Regions from separate parts of the Microbacterium luticellae genome, predicted to be linked through region 2. Evidence: riboswitches for the same ligand, from Rfam matches in the RefSeq annotation. Region 2 holds a riboswitch; the other holds the start of a gene.
The links. Region 2 has a riboswitch for thiamine pyrophosphate ahead of thiM (hydroxyethylthiazole kinase). Riboswitches for the same ligand answer to the same signal wherever they lie in the genome.
Positions count from the first base shown of each region.

Region 1: linked by a shared signal. The riboswitch ahead of ACQUSW_RS06825 (ECF transporter S component) and the one ahead of thiM (hydroxyethylthiazole kinase) in region 2 are both predicted to bind thiamine pyrophosphate.

Region 1 covers NZ_JBNTKE010000002.1:235,512-238,911, forward strand. The annotation lists gene ACQUSW_RS06820 (ABC transporter ATP-binding protein) at 1-1,035, opposite strand, end outside; gene ACQUSW_RS06825 (ECF transporter S component) at 1,032-1,676, opposite strand; TPP riboswitch at 1,669-1,778, opposite strand; gene ACQUSW_RS06830 (D-alanyl-D-alanine carboxypeptidase family protein) at 1,867-3,400, shown strand, end outside.
Region 2 covers NZ_JBNTKE010000006.1:104,088-107,487, forward strand. The annotation lists gene ACQUSW_RS12975 (ABC transporter ATP-binding protein) at 1-181, opposite strand, end outside; gene ACQUSW_RS12980 (ABC transporter substrate-binding protein) at 178-1,326, opposite strand; TPP riboswitch at 1,440-1,534, shown strand; gene thiM (hydroxyethylthiazole kinase) at 1,580-2,425, shown strand; gene thiE (thiamine phosphate synthase) at 2,422-3,057, shown strand; gene thiD (bifunctional hydroxymethylpyrimidine kinase/phosphomethylpyrimidine kinase) at 3,068-3,400, opposite strand, start outside.

The DNA.
Region 1 (3,400 bases), on a different contig from region 2:
CCATCGAAAAGGGTTGCTGCTTTCGCTACCTCGAAGTGCCACCGAAGCCTGCACGCTACCGTTCTCGCCAGAAATAAGGCCGGCCATGGTGAGACCGAGCGTCGATTTACCCGCACCATTGGGCCCCACGATGGCAACGGCCTCACCCGCACGCACCTGCTGCGTGAACGGACCAGCAACAGGCACGCCGCGCTGCCGAGACACGGTCAGCTCGTGCGTCTCTATGAGCACTTCGCCCGCAGGCTTCTGGGGTGCTGCGGGCCAGGCGGGCGGATGCCCCGGAACCCACACGCCCGCCACGGCCAGCTCTGCACCGCGCTCTTCGAGCACCTCACGTGGACTGCCATCGGCAATTACCACGGTGCTGTCGCCGTCGCGGCCCAGCACAATCACGCGGTCGACCACGGGCAGCCACGCCTCGATGCGGTGCTCAATTACCACGAGGGTTGCGCCGGTCGCCTCCAGCGCCGCCGCGACAGCATCACGCACCTCCGTAACGCCCTCTGGGTCGAGGTTGGCGGTCGGCTCGTCGAGCAAAATAGCGCCGGGCTGCATCGCCAGCACACCGGCAAGAGCCAGTCGCTGCTTTTGTCCACCCGATAGCGCTGACGTCGACCGGTCAAGAGCAACATCCAGCCCCACCCGGTGCAAAGCCTCGTGCACGCGCGACCAAATGTCGTCACGCGCAACACCTAAGTTTTCGCAGCCGAAGGCAACGTCATCACCCACGCGCGCCAGAATCGTCTGGGTATCGGGATCTTGCAAAACCATCCCCACACGACCCCGGATGCTGCTGGCCGCGGCGCCATCAACCAGCACAGCGCCCTGCTCCTCACCCTCATCGGCGCCGCCGAGAACACCGCCGAAACCCTGCAGAAGCGTCGACTTACCCGATCCCGATGCACCGAGCAGCAGCACGCGCTCGCCCGGTTCGATGCGAACGCTCACATCACGCAGGGCCCACGCCCGGCGAGTGGCATAGCGCCACCCCCAACCGTGGGCCTCCAGACGTGCGGGAGAACCCGATGCGGTCATACCCGGGCGGTTGTTTCGCGGCCGGCAGCGAATCGGTTGAGAGCGCCGGTGGCTGCCAGAGCACGCGCAATCAGCCACGACCCGAGACCTGCGATCACAATGCCCGAGATGGTTGTTGACGAAATATAGACGGTAGTAAACAGTGTGTCGGCGCCCGGATACCAGAGAATGCGGTCGTTAATGCCGCACGCCAGGCCTGTTCCGGCCCCGGCAAGCAAAACAACCGGCAAACGCCACACGCCATAGAGAAACGCGAGGAAGATCAGCTCAGCACCCAGCCCCTGCACGATTCCTGAGGCGATGGTGAGCGGACCCCACGAGTTACCCACCAGGGCAGAGATAGTGGCCGCTACCAATTCGGTATACAGGGCTGCGCCCGGTTTACGAATAATGATCGCGCCCAGCACACCGGCAAAGAGCCACGGCCCCGCCAACAGACCCTGCAATCCGGGCACAAGCGGCTTCAAGAACGCGCTGGGCACCTCGTAGCCCACGTTCCACACGAGAAACACGGCGGCGCAGGCCACGGCGATAACGCTGGCTACAACGATGTCAACAACGCGCCACCGCAGCGAGCGCGATTGTTTCGCAGAATCACCGTGCTCCTGCACGGTACGGATGGGTGACGTAGACGTACTCATATACTCTCCTCCCTGCGCTGGCATGATCCAGATCAGGTTCGACGGTCGAAGCGCGGGTCGCTTCCTCTCAGCCCGAAATACCGGACTCCCGTGGTTGTGCTGCCAGCATAGCCCGCTTTATCTCGGGTGGCATCCGGTATGTATTTATTCGACTCCCGCACTCAGGTGGAGTTAGGTACCGTAGAAAGCGATGACCGTCGACGACACCGCTGCCGCTCCTCCCCCACGGCACAGGACACGTCGGGAGTCGCGCGCTGCCCGCGAAGCAGCTGCGTCACAGACACCCAACGATCCACCGCCCGAGGGGTTATTTGAGCAACCTCCTGCGCTTTTTACCTCGCCCTTCCACAACGACACACTGTTTCCGGATGCCGCAGCCCCCACGCCGCCCATAACGCAGGGCGACGCCCCCGAACCCGGCGTGCTCACGGCCACTTTCGGCGTGCTCAGTAGTGAAGAACCTGCTGATCCGGTAGAAGAAGTGGCGCACAAGCCTGAGCTGTCAGAGCCCCAGGCCAACGCGGTAGCATCCGGTATGGCATTGTCGTGGGTCGACGAATCAACAGTCACCGGGTTACCGGGCGCAGGAGCATCTTTAGGCCCTCTTCCCCCCGGACATCGGGCGTCTGCCGACCTACTCGCCGACTTTCCTGAGCGGTCACAGTGGAAACGCCCGAGCGTTTTTTTGCCGCCCCTCATCACGGTGGTTTCGGCAGCAGCCTATGGTGCTGCCGCGGCGCTATGGCCACTCGATGCTGTTGCCCCCACAGTGACGTCGCTCAGCGTTACCGCGGCCCCTGCTCCAGCGGCCTCGTTTACGTGGCCCGAGCGTGGCAGCGCAGCGGTGGGGGTAGAAAACATCAACGCTGTCGCGTCGTCAGAAGAACCCACACCCATGGCCAGCATCACCAAGGTCGTCACGGTGCTCGCCGCCCTCGATGCGCTTCCGCTAGAAGAGGGCGAGACCGGCCCCGAGTTCTTTTTCACCGAAGAAGACAGCTACGACTTTTGGCAGTACCTGTGGAGTGACCAGTCGGCGTTAGATGTTCCCGTCGACGGCAGCCTGAGCGAATATCAGCTCATTGAAGGCATCATGCTCGGCTCTGCCAATAACTATGCCGATAGGCTCTCGCAAGAAATTTGGGGCAGCGACGACGACTTTGTTGTCGCCGGCGAGGAGTGGCTGGCCGAACAGGGCATTAGCGGCGTCGAGCTGGAAAACCCCTCGGGGATCGGCTGGGGCAATACGGCAACGCCGCGATCGCTACTGCAACTGGCAGAACTCGCCGTAGAACACCCCGTGCTGGGCCCCATCGTTGCGACACAAGAGACCGAGATTCCGGGGGCCGGCGAGGTCAAGAACACCAACCGACTGCTCAGTGACCCCGGGATGCTGGGCGTAAAAACCGGCACCAACGACGACCACTACAACCTGCTCTCCGCCAAGGAAGTCACGATTGGCGATGCCACCGTGCGCATCTTCATTTCTGTTCTTGGTCAAGAAGACAGTGACGCCCGAGTCGACGTCACCCGCGACCTGTACCGGCAGGCAGAAGCCCAGCTACACGCGCAGGCTGAAGCGCCCACGATTGCCGCCGAAACACCCGTTGGCAGCATCGAAACACCCTGGGGATCCTCTGCCGACATCGTTACGCGCGACGCTGCACAGGTCGTACTGTGGAACGCCGCAACGCCCACGGTCGACACCGAATTGACTGTCGGCA
Region 2 (3,400 bases):
CCACAACCTTGAGCAGCGTTGATTTACCGCATCCGCTCGGGCCGATCACCGACACAAATTCGCCAGGATTCACGGTGAGGTTGACGTCGCTCAGGGCGAGCATTTCTTGCCCGGGCTTACCAAAAGTCTTTACGAGGTTTTTTACTTCAACGCCGTGCCCGGCGCTCAATCCCACCGTCATTTGCTGTCTCCCTCTCCCGGCCAGATCAGGTTGCCGTTGGCGTCGTACAGGTTGGCCACAAGGTCAACGTCGATGATGTCCGTGACATCCGGAATATTCTTTACGTTTCCGTAGGCCTTCACGATGTCGGATGCCGCTTGCCACTGCTCTACTGTTTGCACACCGGGTGCGCCCGCCGTGCTGTCACGCACCCACTGCGATTCCACTTTCCACGTGCGTCTGAGCTGCTCAATGGGGAAGGCATCTCCCTGTCCGCCCTCTTTCGCCAGAGCCGCGATGCGCTCGATGCAGTCTTCTTCGTTGTCGAGGCAGTACTGCAGAGCCTTAAGGTCGGCACGCATGAAGTCGGCCACGACCTCGGGGTTCTTCTCGTAGAACTCCTTGTTGACCTCCATCACGTTGTAGGTGCCTTCGAGATCGAAGTCGGCGGGCGTGAACTCGGTGAACTCTTCGCCCATGGAGCGCAGAGTCTCGCACTGGTTCGAGGCGTAGCCAACAATTGCGTCGGGCTGGCTGCGCAGCACAACGGTCGGGTCGTAGTTGGTCATCTTGACCAGGTTGATCTTGTCAATGTCGGCGCCTGCGGCGTCGATCATGGCAACGGCCACGGGGGTGAGGTTAATGAAGTAGCCGAGCTGCTTACCCTCGAGGTCTTTTAAGTCTTTAATGTCTTTGTTGGCGAACAGGCAGAACGGCGAGGTGGTGCCGAAGGTGGCGATCGCTGTGAGGTTTTGGCTGTTGGCGGCGGCCATCAGCACGTCTTCTGCCGAGCCAAGCTCAGTAAAATGCGCCTTACCCGAAGAAACCAGCTGCTGACCGTTACCGCCAGCCGCGTTGATTTCAACGTTCAAGCACAGCTCGTCAAAATAGCCAAGCTCTTTGGCCATAAAAACGTCGAGCTGCCCGGCACTGGCCGAGTAGCCGTAGCCTGAGATATAGGTGATTTTTTCGGCCGAGTTTCGATCGCAGGCTTCTTGGCTGATGATCGAGTTCTCGGTGTTTGCTGCGGGGGCGTTGCCCGCGCCGCTGCATCCGGCAAGCAGAGCCATACCTGCGAGCGCACCGATCATCGCGAAACCGCTTCGCTTCTTTGCTGCTAAGGACACCGTCGTCCGCCTTTCATGAGTGACCTCTGGGGTAGTCAAGAACTGAGTTTACTTCAAACTAGTCAAGAAAAGACTAGTTCATCTAATCACACTTTTGTGACGGTCACACATCTCGGTCGTGAACACCTACTTCACACACCCGGTATGGTGGTCGCAGTGACACGGGGTGCCGCCGCGGCGGCTGAGAACACACCCGTAGAACCTGATCCAGTTCGTACTGGCGAAGGGAATGTCTGCAGCCCACGCTTCGGCGATAACGGCTCGTTTCTTCTTCGCCGGAAGGGAAACCACTTTGTCTGCCACCGCCATACCCATCGCCCACCGCTCGGCCACCCTACTCAACGCACTGCGCGACACAGAACCACTCGTGCACTGCATCACCAATAACGTCGTCACCAACTTCACCGCCAACGCACTGCTCGCCCTCGGCGCTGCCCCCGCCATGGTCGACGTCATCGGCGAAGCAGGGCCTTTTACCCGCGTCGCTGGCGCACTGCTCATCAACCTCGGCACCCCACAACACGAACCACGAGAAGCACAGCGCGAAGCCATCGCCGCCGCAGGCGACGCCGGAACACCCTGGGTGCTCGACCCTGTTGCGATCGGAGCGCTACCGGTACGCACCGATCTGGCGCACGAAGTTGTCGCGCAGCATCCGGCAGCTGTTCGCGGTAACCCCTCAGAAATCATGGCGCTGGCAGGCGTTGGCAGTGGCGGCAAAGGCGTTGACTCTACCGACACCACCGACAGCGCACTGCACGCCGCCGTCACACTGGCACGCACGCACAAGACCATCGTGGCTGTCTCGGGCGCCGAAGACGCCATCACCGACGGACAACGCATCATCCGCGTCGCCAACGGCAGCGCCCTGCTCACCAAAGTCACCGGCGGCGGGTGTGCGCTCGGCGCACTCGTGGCCGCTTTTCTCGCCGCACGCGGCGAAGAATCACCCCTCACCGCCGTCACGGCCGCACATATTGTGTACGGTGTTGCAGCCGAGCGTGCGGCGCAGGCTGCCAGGCATCCGGGCAGCTTTGCCGTGCACCTGCTCGACCAGCTGAGCGCCATCACCGCCGACGATATCGACGCCGACGCCCGCACACGCTTCTCGGCTGCCGAAACAGCGCTGTCGTCATGACATACGGCATCTACCTGGTCACCGACCAGGCGCTCTGCGGCGAGCGCGGAGTCATCAAAACCGTGCGGTGCGCCGTCGACGCAGGGGTGAGCACGGTACAGCTGCGCGATAAAAATTCGGATGCCGCGACGCAGCTGCGCACTCTAGAAGCATTGGCCGGTGTCATCGCCGGGCGGGCACGGCTACTCATCAACGACCGACTCGATGTTGCCGTCGCCGCCCGCCAGCGTGGCATCGCGCTCGACGGCCTGCACGTGGGGCAAAGCGACGACTCGGCACCTCGCGCGCGCGACCTCCTCGGCCCCGATGCGATTATTGGCCTCACCGCCAACACTCGCGAACACTTCAACACTGTCGCGCAGTGGCCACCCGGAACCGTCGACTACCTGGGAGTGGGCGTTATTCGACCCACCTCAACAAAACCCGACCACCCGCCCGCACTCGGCATAGACGGTTTCGCGCAGCTGGCTGGCACGAACACCGTGCCGTGCGTCGCTATCGGGGGCGTGAAGCTCAGCGACATCGCTCCCCTGCGCCGGGCCGGCGCGGCAGGTGTTGCCGTCGTATCAGCCATCTGCGCAGCCGACGATGCCCGCGCCACCGCCGACGCATTCGTTCGCGCGTGGGGTTAGCTACGTGGGGTTAGGCCCCCGCGGCCCACAGTGCATGAAAATGGTGCACGGGGCCGTGGCCCGAGCCCACGTCAAGCGCATCGGCATGCTGCAGCGCAGCAGTCAGGTATGCCTTCGCGGCACGCACGCTCGCGGCCATGTCGTGTCGCGGTAGCAGCGCAGCGATGGCGGCCGACAGGGTGCATCCGGTTCCATGATTGTTATTCGTGTGTACGCGCGTGGCAGTGAACTCTATCGGCTGCTCGCGCGTGCCCGTATGGCTCAGCAGATCGGTGCTGGTCGGCGCGTCGGGCAGATGCCCGCCCTTCAGCAGCACCCACGGCGCACCGATTTCGTGCAGTGC